2 regions of the Sporosarcina sp. SG10008 genome follow, and region 1 is predicted to be linked to the other one. Evidence: a T-box and tRNA genes for the amino acid it is inferred to sense, from the RefSeq annotation. Region 1 holds a T-box; the other holds one or more tRNA genes.
What was found. A T-box is a leader RNA that pairs with one kind of tRNA and senses whether it is charged. The one in region 1 lies ahead of metG (methionine--tRNA ligase), so its partner is inferred to be a tRNA-Met.
Positions count from the first base shown of each region.

Region 2: it has a tRNA-Met gene. The T-box ahead of metG (methionine--tRNA ligase) is inferred to sense a tRNA for this amino acid. The anticodon was not compared.

Region 1 covers NZ_CP172607.1:1,643,183-1,649,881, forward strand. Annotated here, with positions in the region: gene rnz (ribonuclease Z) at 1-215, shown strand, start outside; gene ACGLYD_RS07860 (YbaK/EbsC family protein) at 355-831, opposite strand; gene namA (NADPH dehydrogenase NamA) at 1,183-2,202, opposite strand; gene ACGLYD_RS07870 (serine hydrolase domain-containing protein) at 2,616-3,650, shown strand; gene ACGLYD_RS07875 (GNAT family N-acetyltransferase) at 3,705-4,265, shown strand; gene ACGLYD_RS07880 (hypothetical protein) at 4,389-4,877, shown strand; T-box leader at 5,156-5,424, shown strand; gene metG (methionine--tRNA ligase) at 5,476-6,699, shown strand, end outside.
Region 2 covers NZ_CP172607.1:3,984,821-3,991,519, reverse strand. Annotated here, with positions in the region: gene ACGLYD_RS18805 (oligosaccharide flippase family protein) at 121-1,713, shown strand; gene mazG (nucleoside triphosphate pyrophosphohydrolase) at 1,715-3,184, shown strand; gene ACGLYD_RS18795 (RNA-binding S4 domain-containing protein) at 3,171-3,461, shown strand; gene yabP (sporulation protein YabP) at 3,550-3,846, shown strand; gene yabQ (spore cortex biosynthesis protein YabQ) at 3,843-4,310, shown strand; gene ACGLYD_RS18780 (septum formation initiator family protein) at 4,365-4,784, shown strand; gene ACGLYD_RS18775 (S1 domain-containing RNA-binding protein) at 4,914-5,342, shown strand; tRNA gene ACGLYD_RS18770 (tRNA-Met) at 5,688-5,761, opposite strand; gene ACGLYD_RS18765 (SpoIIE family protein phosphatase) at 5,976-6,699, shown strand, end outside.

The sequences.
Region 1 (6,699 bases):
CGAAAGAATATGGCCATTCAACAATCGGGGATGCAGCACGGGTAGCGCAAGAAGCAGGAGCTAAAACGCTTATTGCAAATCATATTAGTGCCCGTTTCATGCCTAGCGACGTGGCGCAATTGCAAAAACAAGGGGAAGCCATTTTCCCTGCACTCCATATTGCGGAAGACTTCTCACGGTTCGAATGGAAAAACGGTGAAGTTATTCGGGACTAAACATGAATTCAGAGTGATATAGGTGCTTTTCAGCCGTTACATCTACTTGAACATAGCAATATCTTATGTGAAAATATGTAAGCTGAAACCCGATTTTTCCTATTGCAGGAAGAATCGGGTTTAGTGTATGTATCAAACATTATTTTACAGAAATAACTTGTCCATTTGTCATTTTCTCGAGTTCATCTGGTGTTAATTGAAATATTGCTTTCGGATGTCCAGCAGCAGCCCAGATCGTTTCATACTTGAAAAGGTCTTCGTCAATTAAGGTTAGTACAGAGTTTTTATGCCCTAATGGGGGAACCCCGCCAATAACAAATCCTGTGGATTCACGGACAAAATCAGCGTCTGCTTTACCTAGTTTGTCATTTAGCGTTTGAGCAACTAGCTTCTCATCAATGCGATTGATTCCACTCGCAACAACTAATAGCGGCTCATTTGTACTTTTTAGTTTGAATATAATCGATTTAGCAATCTGCGCGACCTCACACCCTAAGGCATCTGCCGCTTCTTGAGCAGTTCGAGCGCTGTCTGTCAATTTGACGACCTCGTTTGGATGTCCTAATTCCAATAGTTTCTCTTGTACTTGTTTAACACTAGTCGTTAACTTCTGCATTTATCTCAATCCCTTCAAACATTTTCGTTTAATAGACAATATTCTACAAAGTTATAACCTTTACCTTTATTTTTGGTGAACACTCAGAAAGGTTATATAACTCCATTAGGAGATATTTGGAACTACTACGTAGAATTGAATGAGTTAGACAAATACTTTATCTGGTTCGTGAAGTTTCCACGAATTTTATATCTCGAGTAGGTGAATAAATTATATTTACTATTGGTAGATACCTAAGAGGATACTCTACAGGCATATCACTAAAAAAGTAGTAGTGCGAACCCGTGCCAGGGTTTGCACTACTACTTTTTCATTTATAAATTACTGTCCAATATTGGCAGGATAACTTATTTAAAACATCCAGCCTCGCTCATACTGTTTCGGCGACTGGATCTCAACACGGAGGTCTTTTGCCGCTGTATATGCCCAGTACGGGTCGCGCAATAGTTCGCGTGCCAGCAAAATCATATCGGCACGGCCGTTTTTCAAGATTTCTTCTGCTTGGATACCAGTTGTGATCAGGCCAACTGCGCCCGTTAATATATCGGCACCATCTTTAATTGTTTCCGAAAATTTCACTTGATAGCCAGGAAATGAATCAATTGCGGCTGGGACGACCGCTCCGGAACTAACATCAATTAGATCGACGCCTTGCTCTTTCATCCACTTCGCCATTTCAATGTACGCAATGGACGTCATGCCTCCGTCAGTATAATCATGTGCAGATATTCGGACGAACAAGGGACCTTGCCAAACAGTGCGAACTACTTCGATAATTTCACGTAACAAGCGATAGCGGTTTACTGCAGAGCCGCCGTAATCATCCGTCCGTTTATTCGATAAAGGCGACAGGAATTCATTAATAAGATAGCCATGTGCACCATGGAGTTCAATGACGTCAAACCCGGCTTTCTTCGCACGAATTGCACCTTCCTTGAATGCTTGTACAGTCGTTTTTATATCGTCTAAAGTCATTTCAACAGGCGATTTATACTTTTCATTGAATGCAATTGCGGACGGTGCATAAATATCGCCGTCGACTGTCGCTTTACGTCCAGCATGTGCGAGCTGGATGCCCGTTTTCGCGCCCTGCTGCTGCATGAGATGGACCACTTCTGTTAATCCCGCAATATGGTCGTCGCTCCAGATGCCAAGATCTTGTGAGGAAATTCGTCCCGCAGGTTGTACTGCTGTAGCCTCAACAATGATAAGGCCAACTTGACCGACAGCACGTGTGGCGTAATGTGTCTTATGCCAATCCTCAATCATTCCGTCTTCGTTATGGCTCGAATACATACACATCGGTGACATAACGATGCGGTTTTTAAATTCAACATCGCGTATTGTAAATGGTTCAAATAACTTTGCCATGTTTTTAACCCCCTAAATGATTAATACGATTAGTATAACAAATGCGGGAATATAAGGCGGGGGTCCCGCCTTGGAAAGATGATTGGCATTAACACGATTTTTCAAAAAAAAGTGTCAGAGAACGACCCCCTAAATAGCAGGAGAAGTTATCACCATTCTAGAAGAGTTATCTATCAAAGGAAAAGTTGGTGGGAAAATGGAATAGTGAATTTCGGTAATTTTCAAGAGAGCTGTCAATAATCAAGATTGTTATTAAGGATTTCAAGGCTAATGGAAAACCTGTTATTTTCATTAGGCATTGGTCAGATGCAATTGAAGTATTGGATTACGAGGAATTTGTCAAAGAGTATAAACTATCTAACTTACGTTGAAGCAAAGATATGACTTAAAACAGATACATTGGGGGAATAAAAGTGAACATAAAAATTACAGAGCAGATTGCAAAAATTCAAAGTAGTAATCATTTCTCAGGTACTGTATTTGTTAAAGATGGGGAAAGGATTTTGGCAGATGTAAGCTATGGTTATGCCAATCGTTCTGAACAATTAAAAAATCAAACAACATCTCGATATGGAATAGCGTCTGGATGTAAGCTTTTCACATCAATTGCAATTTGTCAGCTTGTAGAAGAAGGAAAACTATCTTTTGATACGACTATAGGAGAATGTCTTGATTTAGATTTTCCGTATTTAGACGAAAAGATAACCATCCACCATTTACTGACGCATACTACAGGAATGCCAGATTATTTCGATGAAGAAGTCATGGATGACTTTGAGGAACTGTGGGTCAAAAATCCGATGTATCACTTAAGACGTTTGAGCGACTTTTTGCCACTTTTTCAAAATGAGCACATGAAATCTCCGAAAGTAGGGCGGTTTCACTACAATAATGCAGGTTATATTTTGCTAGGTTTGATAGTTGAACAAGTAAGTGGACTTGTCTTTACTGACTACGTTGAAGAACGTATTTTTAAAGAAGTCGGCATGTTAGAATCAGGATACTTTGCGTTTGATGCTCTTCCGCAAGGGACTGCTTTAGGGTATATAGATAATTCAGACGGAACATGGAAAACGAATATTTATTCACTACCAGTAAAAGGCGGTTCGGATGGCGGAGCATATGTAACAGCAAAAGATATGGTTAGGCTATGGGAAGCCTTGATGAACCATCGACTTCTAAATGAGGTACTAACCAATCAGTTACTCACGGCTCATACTCAAGTCGATGAAGATAGCTTTTATGGATATGGCATATGGATTAAGAAAAATGAAAAAGGTGTATTTAAGTATCATGTAATGGGCTATGATCCTGGAGTTTGCTTTCACTCCGCTTATTTTCCCAATTCATCTCAAATAGTTGTTGTATGCTCAAACAAGTCAACAGGAGCATCTGACATTATGAATGGAATTGAAGAGGAACTGACAAGGTTCCAAGCCTTTAAATAAAAAATGACTTGAACCTTATTAAAATTGACGAAGAGGAGAGTGGGAAAGTTAGATATGGGGATTTTTTTGATTGGGGAATATCTTAAAAGTGAAAGAGTAATAATGCGAGAAATTGAAGAGAAAGATTGGGTAGATGTTCATAAATATGCATCGCAACAACTAGTGTGTCAGTACCAACCGTGGGGACCAAACTCTGAGGAGGAATCTGAAGAGTTTGTAAAACAAGTTATTGTAGATGCAAAAAAGAAACCAAGAAGTCGATTTGTATTTGCCATAATTTTAAGGGGAAACGGAAACATGATTGGGGCAGCTGAGTTAAATATCCAAGATTATAGCAATAAAATCGGAGAAATTGGCTACATTATAAATCCAGATTTTTGGGGAATGGGATATGCAACAGAGGCAGCGAAATTGGTAATTGAATTCAGTTTTAAAAATTTTAATCTCCATCGTATTTATGCGACATGCGACCCAAGAAATGTTGCTTCATCAAAGGTGCTAGAGAAAATAGGCATGACAAAAGAAGGTAGAATACGTGAGGATTTACTACTAAAAGATGGATGGCGTGATTCCCTTTTATACAGTATTTTAGTTCATGAGTGGAGTGGAAAATAGAGTGCTAAATTTTCACCAAAAGATGATAAATAACTTTAATACCGAATCGATTTCTGTGCAAAAAAAACGAGTGAAAGTTACTACTATATATAAATATAGTTTTGACTGATAGAAGGGGAAATTATGAATAGAGAACATTATTTATATGAAGAATTTATATGTATTTCTGGATTATTAAACCAACAGTTAGACATTGTACCCGTCTTATATGGTTCATTAGGTCTTGGAAAAGTAACAAATATCGACTTTTCTCCTCAAGATATTGATATACTTGTGCCCTTAACTTATTTAGAAGAAAAATGGAAATTTCTCCAACATACCATGGAACAGCTAGGCTATAGAATGGTTAACTTACAGGAACATGAATTTATTAAAAATGATATTAAAATTGGGTTTGCTTTTACGGAAGATTTATTGGAATTTGCGGATGTAGATTATACAAGTTTAAACCTATTTGAAGATGCTGGTTCAGAATACTATTTACCTACGATTTTGGATTTCGTTAAAGTCTATAATAAATCGCTAGAAGATGGCTATAGAAGAACAAAAAATAACAATAAGGACTTGGATAAATTAGAGATTTTAAATATAATTATACAGAATACATTATAATTACAATGAATATAAGTTCTCAAAATGGCAAAGTCTAAATAAGGAAATAACTTACATAAAAGTAACTGGATTAAGTTTTACAATCGAAATAATTTTTGGGGCAACTCATTATTCACAAATCCCATATGTAATGCATGGTGACTCCTTTACTTGTAATAATCCACTGTAGTGTATCGCTGACGTTGTGATACAAGTATGGTTAACATGACCACGAAATACGTTTATTTATTATTTGCATTTACACACACACTTCTCTATAATCAATTCAAACCTTATATCAAACGGCAATGACGAGGAAAAGTAATGAGACGATGTTATATAGAGAGCTTCTGTTGGTGGAAATGAAGCAAACTAGTCTGATGAACATGATCTCCGAGCTTTGCACTGAAAATCCGCGGATGAGTAGGCTGCAACAAGATTTGGCACTTGTTACAAATGTCAAAGTATACTCGCAGGATTTGTAGCGACGTACTTACTAAGACAAGTGGCGTGAGCTATTTGTGAACTAAGGTGGTACCACGAGTGAAATATTAACCTCGTCCTTATCGATACGATAAGTGGCGGGGTTTTTTGTATGCCCTAAAAAGGAGGAATTCGTTTGAGCATTTTAATTGGGGGTGCGTGGCCATATGCCAATGGGTCATTGCATTTAGGCCATATCGCAGCGTTGTTACCGGGGGATATTTTAGCGAGGTATTACCGACTAAAGGGTGAATCCGTCTTATATGTGTCAGGTAGCGATTGTAATGGTACACCTATTTCGATTAGGGCCAATCAAGAAGGGCTAGCGATTCAAGATATCGCAGATCGCTATCATCAAGAATTTATAGAAAGCTTTGCGATACTGGGATTTAGTTATGATTTTTATTCCAGAACGGATAGTCAACAACATCATGAAGTTGTCCAGCGGATTTTCTTGCAGCTACTTGAGAATGGATATATTTATAAAAAAGAGATTGAACAAACGTATTGTGAGTTTGACCACCAATTTTTACCGGATCGGTATGTGGAGGGTGTTTGTCCGAACTGTGGACATCCATCTCGTGGGGATCAATGTGATAATTGTTCAACCATCCTTGATCCGCTTGATTTAATTGACCGTAAATGCAAAATTTGTGGCAATGAACCAACCACAAAGGCAACGGAACACTTCTACTTTTCATTAAGTTCATTTCAACATGAGCTAGAAGAGCAAGTTAAGAAGGTTCGGGCAAACAAAGCGTGGAGAGAAAATGCCATCCATTTATCAGAAAGATATTTGACAGAAGGTTTACATGACCGCGCTGTGTCCAGAGATTTACAAAATGGAGTTAGTGTCCCAGTACAAGGTTATGAGGATAAAAAAGTATACGTTTGGATTGAAGCAGTATCAGGTTATTATTCGGCCAGTCAACAATGGGCGATTGACACTAATCAAAGTGATGAAGCTTTTTGGAATGAAGAGACCGTATCTTACTATGTACATGGGAAAGACAACATTCCCTTCCACTCGATTATTTGGCCATCTATTTTATCGGGTATTGGAAAGGACGCTTTTCCAACACATATCGTTTCAAACGAGTACTTAACATTAGAAAAAATGAAACTATCAACGAGCAAAAACTGGGCTGTGTGGGTTCCCGCCATTTTGGAAAGTTATGATCCTGACTCCATTCGATACTTTCTAACTGCAAATGCACCTGAAAATAGAGACGCTGATTTTTCGTGGCGTGAATTCATTTTCAGTCATAATTCTGAGCTTCTTGGTGCTTACGGTAACCTCGTAAATCGGACGTTGAAGTTTATTGACAAATCATTTGAAGGGGCTGTTTCTGGTAACCTG
Region 2 (6,699 bases), 2.3 Mb from region 1:
ACGTTGCACAATTAAACCTCTTAATAATTTAAATTAGAATATTCGATGTTATCCTGAATATCGTCATTATTCGTTCATGATATAATGGGTGTACTATGTACGAAAGAAAGAGGCACGATTATGGCGCAACAATGGGACATGAAAACGTTTATGAAAGGTGCGTCGATTCTGACCATCTCTGCAATCATTGTGAAATTACTTGGGGCAGTCTATCGAGTTCCGTTCCAAAACCTTGTCGGTGACAAAGGGTTTTATATTTATCAGCAAGTGTATCCGTTCATTGGCATTTTTATTGTCTGGACGTCGTACGGTTTTGCAGTGGCGGTATCGAAACTGCTTGCAGGAAGTACGAGTCGCGGTGAAGCAAAAGCGATGATGCGTGTGGCATTTACCTATCTACTTTTATTATCAGTGGCCTTTTTTGCTCTATTAACTATTTTCGCGCCATTTTTCGCGCGCTCCATGGGCGATGTTGAGCTCGTACCTCTCCTGCGTGCTGGCGCGTATATTGTTTTACTGATGCCGGCGTTAGCAGTTTTGAAGGGTTCATTTCAATCGGAAGGTCGAATGGTACCTGTTGCGGTTTCAGGCGTTGGTGAGCAGGTTTTCCGTGTAACGGTCATTCTCATAGGCACATGGATTGCGGTGCGATCAGGTGCTTCTCTCTATGTGGCAGGTGAGGTAGCGATGTGGGGGGCAGTTGTCGGGGAAGGTGCTGGCGTTATTATACTTGCACTCTATTTTCGGAATACGTTCAAAGGACCATTAGAAAAAGTGGACACGTGGCGAGTGGTGAAAGAATTGACGATTGTCAGTTTGGGGATCAGCGCAAGTTCACTTATTCTCCTGCTGTTTCAATTGGCCGATTCATTTACAATCTATAATATCCTGCTATCTAATGGTTTTGCGGCGGATGCAGCCATGGTGATGAAAGGTGTCTACGATCGTGGGCAACCGCTTGTACAAATGGGGATTCTGATTGCTTCGACATTAGCGCTCGCGATTGTTCCACTTATCGCTCATCATTCGGCAAAAAAAGCGGGACGAGGGGCATTACCGTTTATCCAGCTAACGTTCCGAACTGCTTTCCTATTCGGTTGGGCTGCAGCGGCAGGGCTTGCACTTGTTTTGCCTTATGTGAATGAAATGCTGTTTGAAACACGTGATGGTTCTGTAGCCCTCATTATTTTCTCATTACAAATTCTCTGGTTATCGCTTATTTTACCGTTAACAGCGATGCTTCAAGGTGCGGGGAAAGTTAAAGTGCCAACGCTCCTGCTTATCGGTGGGTTGGTTATAAAAATCTTCGCGAATCAACTTCTGGTTCCTTTATGGAATGTCACGGGAGCGGCGATTGCCGGCAATATCGGTTTCGCGGTAATTGCATTTGGGTTGCTGCTTTACTTTAAAACAGTATGGCCAATTCGCCTTGCACCAACACGTTTTTACGGATGGGTGATAGTGGCAACTACTCTCATGATAGCCATTGTTTTACCGTGGATGCTCATTGCAGACGGGTTTTTATTCGACCAATTACCAGATCGGATTGAGGCGACACTTATCGCATTAACATCTGTTTCGGTGGGAGCGGTTGTTTTCCTTTTCGTCATTATGAAATCACGTATAATGGCAGAGAAGGAATGGTTTCTTCTGCCATTCGGTAAACGTTTAGCTACATTGCAATTACGACTTACTAAAAGAAAAGGTGAATAGGATGCATCAGTTAACAATTATTGGTCTCGGCGCGGGTGACCTCGACCAATTGGCGCTAGGGACATATCGAAAGTTGAAAGAAGCGAAATATATTGTCGCGCGTACGGACCAGCACCCTGCTGTCGCTGAATTAAGAGCGGAAGGCATTGTTCTAATGAGCTTCGATGAAATTTATGAAAAACACGACTCGTTCGAGCATGTATATGATGAAATCGTAGAACAACTGCTCCTTATGTGTGCACAACAACCAGTGACCTATGTAGTACCGGGACATCCGCTTGTTGCGGAACGGACAGTCCAATTATTAGTCGAGAAAGAACGCGAAGGTTTAATCCAAATGGAAATTGCGGGTGGAAATAGTTTTCTTGACCCGATTTTTGCAGCGTTGCGCATCGATCCGATTGAAGGGTTTCAGCTACTCGATGGTACGGATATGAAACGCGATGATGTCCAGATGAAGCAACATATTTTAATTGGACAAGTGTACGATGCGTTCGTGGCATCTGAAGTGAAACTGTCATTAATGGAGAAATACGCCTACGACCATCCAGTGACGGTTGTAACGGCGGCAGGTTCTACGGGCGAGCAATTGATTACAGTTCCGCTATTTGAACTGGACCGTGTCACTGAAATTAATAATTTGACTACCGTTTATGTACCGCCTGTAGTTGAAAGAGAAGCGCGATTGAAAGATTGGTCGACGTTCAGGGAAATCATCGCTACACTGCGCGCTCCGGGCGGGTGCCCATGGGATCGTGAACAGACGCATGCATCGTTGAAGCGGTATTTGCTTGAAGAAACACACGAACTGCTTGAGGCGATTGATAGTGAAGATGACGACGCAGTGATTGAAGAGCTTGGTGATGTACTGTTACAAGTATTCCTTCATGCTCAAATTGGCGAAGACGACGGTTATTTTGCCATGGAAGATGTGCTTCAATCGATAGGATCGAAAATGATTCGCCGCCACCCTCATGTTTTTGGAGATAAAAGCGTGGTAAATTCAGAAGAAGTTCTGCAAAATTGGCAAGAAATCAAGCAACAGGAAAAACCGCAAGCCGACTCACTCTTGGAAGGTCAAGAACGTCCTTCTTCATCACTTTTAACGTCACTTAATTATCAAAAAGAGGCGGCAAAGGTTGGGTTTGATTGGCCAACGATTGACGGCGCTTTAGAAAAATTTGATGAAGAATGGTTGGAGTTCCGTAAAGAACTAGAGAGTGGTACGAAATACAGTCAAATGGACGAGCTAGGTGACGTTCTGTTCACAATCGTTAACATTTCACGCTTCCTCAAGTTATCTCCAGAAGAAGCAATGGTCCATGCAAATCAAAAGTTCAACAGACGGTTTTCATTTGTCGAAAAGAGTGTGAAAGATGGACAAGGCAAGTTTACTGACTATACACTTGATGAACTTGAAGAGTTTTGGAAACTAGCAAAAAAAGGGGAAGATAATGATGAGACTCGATAAATTTTTGAAAGTATCTCGACTAATTAAAAGACGGACACTCGCAAAACAAGTAGCTGATCAAGGGCGTATAACAATAAATGAAAAAGTGGCAAAAGCGTCATCGGTTGTAAAAGAAAGCGATGAATTGGCGATCCGTTTCGGTCAGAAGATTGTAACGGTAAAAATCAACATGCTGAAAGAGACGACGAAAAAAGACGATGCAGCCTCAATGTACACGATTTTGAAGGAAGAGAAGCTTGAAAAAGTGGAACCGGAATTCATGGATGATGAAGACTGAACAACATGACAGGGAATTTTCCTGTCATGTTTTTTTATGTCCTAGCATAAGATAGCTGTGAACGTACAAGCAAAGGGGGAAGCATATAATGCAATTTCAAACTGATAGTCCTACGTACGCAATTCCATCAGGAGACCATGTCGTCACTATGCGCAACAGAAAACGGATGGATCTCACGTCTGTAAAATCAATCGACCGCTTCGATCAGGAAGAATTTCTCGTTCGAACATCGCAAGGATTATTGCAAATCCGGGGAGAGGAACTGCGCATTGTTCATCTCGATGTCGATAAAGGGCTTCTAACGCTAGAAGGAACGGTCGGCACTATTCAATACGATGAAGAAGAATCAGGTTCAAAAGGTTTCCTCCATAAATTGTTTGGATGAGTCTATCCGTTCAATTTCTTAGCCTGCTTGCTATGATTGGGACGGGCATTGTTGCTGGGGCATTCATGGACATGATTGGAACAAGTACCGCGCACGCCGGGAAGAAATCGATTATTCGAAAGCGTGCGGTTTGGCTCGAAGTCATTGGATGGGTACTCGTCGGATGTTGGACGTTTTACATCCTTTATCTCGTCAGGGATGGGGCGTGGCGGATATATGATCCAGTTGCACAGATTAGTGGAATGTTGCTATACGTAACTATTTTTTATAAGCCGTTCCGGTTTTTCGGGAGGATCTTGTTGGTGTTGTTAATAAGGCCGCTCTTGTTCCTCGTGCGTCTGATTGTATCTATTATCAGTCTAGTCATTCGTTTTATAGTGAAAGTCTTTGCAGTCCTCTTTACACCATTTGTTAAAATATTCCGTATCATTTCCGGAAAACTCTTTAAAAGAAGGGTGAAATGATATATAATTTATGGACTAACAAATTGTAGTGTGTGAAGAGGGGAAGTGCAGGACGTGGAACAGAAACAGCAGAGGAAATCGTCCGAAAGGGTCGCATCGATTCAAACTGAATATGTCCGCTCACTTCAAAAGAAAGAGACTAGGAAGAATGCGCGGAAAGTCCGTTTATACCGTAGACTGGCTGTGTTTGCTATTGTGGCAGCCGTTATTCTAGGTGGTCTGACGAATATGTTCATCAACCAGAAACAGACGTTGGCAGCGAAAGAGTTGCAAAAAGTCGAGGTGCTGGCCCAGCTTGAAGGGGTACAGGAAGAACAAGAAATGCTAAAAAGACAACTTGTGAAATTGAATGATGATGACTATATCGCAAAGCTTGCACGCAAGGAATATTTCTTGTCTGAAAAGAGCGAAATCATTTTTTCAATACCCGAAAACAATAAAAAAACAGATGAACAAGACAAAGGAAAAGAGTAGTCTTATTGACACTCTTTTTTTATTGGCTATAATGGAAGTAAGGATCCTGCAATTTGCAGGGCTCATTAATACGGTTGCAAGGCTCCCAGCGCGGGGCCCGCTTAAATTTTAAGGAGGAGCATTTTTTTTATGTCAATTGAAGTAGGCAGCAAGCTAGAGGGTAAAGTAACAGGAATCACAAACTTCGGGGCGTTTGTTGAGCTACCGAATGGCTCAACAGGCCTGGTCCATATCAGTGAAGTGGCGGACAATTATGTCAAGGACATCAACGATCATTTTAAAGTCGGTGACATGGTTGAAGTGAAAGTGATGAACGTCGGTGCAGATGGTAAAATTGGGTTGTCGATTAGAAAAGCGAAACCTGAATCTGAACAGCGTCCAGAACGTCCTCAGCGCCCGCAACGTCCGCGTCAAGGTGGTGGCCGTCCTGCTATGGATCGCCCAGAGAACTTTGAACAAAAAATGGCAAAGTTCATGAAAGATAGCGAAGAGCGTCTCTCTACTTTGAAAAGAGCGACAGAATCGAAACGCGGTGGCCGTGGCGCAAGCAGAGGGTAACTTGCTAGCTGTTTCAATTCATGAAAAAGTGTACGAATAGTATGAAGGAAAGTAGTGAACAAAGGGAATGACCCTTGTTCACTGTTTTTTTGTGCGGAGAATTGTCATGGCAATCGCGAATTGTCATGGTAAATGGTGAAACTGTGACGGCAATCGTCTGAACTGTCATGGTAAATGACGAAACTATCACGGGAAATCACATAAACCGTCACAGCTCCCCAAACAATCGCGCATTTTTTCATTGCAAAAAAAGGCAGTTCCTACATCGTGAATTCACGATGTAGGAACTGCTTTTTTAGTGATTTATTGTCCAACTCCTGGACGGTTGTATCTGCATTTCATAAATGGCGGCAGAGGGGATCGAACCCCCGACCTCACGGGTATGAACCGTACGCTCTAGCCAGCTGAGCTACGCCGCCTTCGTATATTCTAGTTAGCACTTGTTTCCGCTTGATCAGAACAACAATACTTATAATACAAGTGAATCAATGCAGTGTCAACCCGTCTTAGGAAAAAAGAAAAAACAGTTCGGAATGAGTCGAAACATTTTGTTTTCTTGTTGTCATGAACAGACAATTTCTTTCCATCTGCCTATGTATACTCAAGGCATAGCAGACATAGGGGGAATGAGGAATGAAACTAATTGATCATTTAGCACGTCCAGTGGGCCATCCAATTGGTATGTATGTCGAGATGATTGGAAAACGAAAAATGCATATTTTAGTTGCGACTCTATTCTTGTTTGGATCTTTTTTCTTGTCGCAAGCCGTATTATTCGATGCAGCGGTTCCTTTTTTCTTGCCGGTGTGGGCACTTGCACGGGCTCGCTTCAGAAAGCATCTCATATGGGTGTTCATTGGTGGGATGTTTGGAAGTGCATTCCTTGGTCTTGGACAGGCTGTTATCCATCTATTGATGCTCGCGTTATTTAATGCGGTAATTAAATATCCGCTCATGCGAAAATCAGTACCGCTAACAGTGGCAGGATGCATTATCATTGTTCAAGTGTTGTGGCAGTTCATAATGCATATCGGGCAACCACCAGTAAATGTTCAATTATATATTGGCTTTGAAGCAGTTCTTGCTTTGTTCATGACTTTTTTCCTCTTTGTTGCTTTTCCTGCCGCAGATCGAATCTTCTTTGGTAAATGGACACCTGAACGACTTGGAGCGGCTTGCCTTGTCGGTGCGCTGGCTACAACTGGAATGAGTGGACTTATGCTAGGTCCTGTTTCGGTTTCAGGTACACTCATTCATCTGACAATCTTGCTTGCGGCGCTTGTGGGGGGGCTTCCATTTTCAACAACAATCGCAATGATCATCGCTGCTATTGTGGGGGTAGCAGAATTGTCCTTCA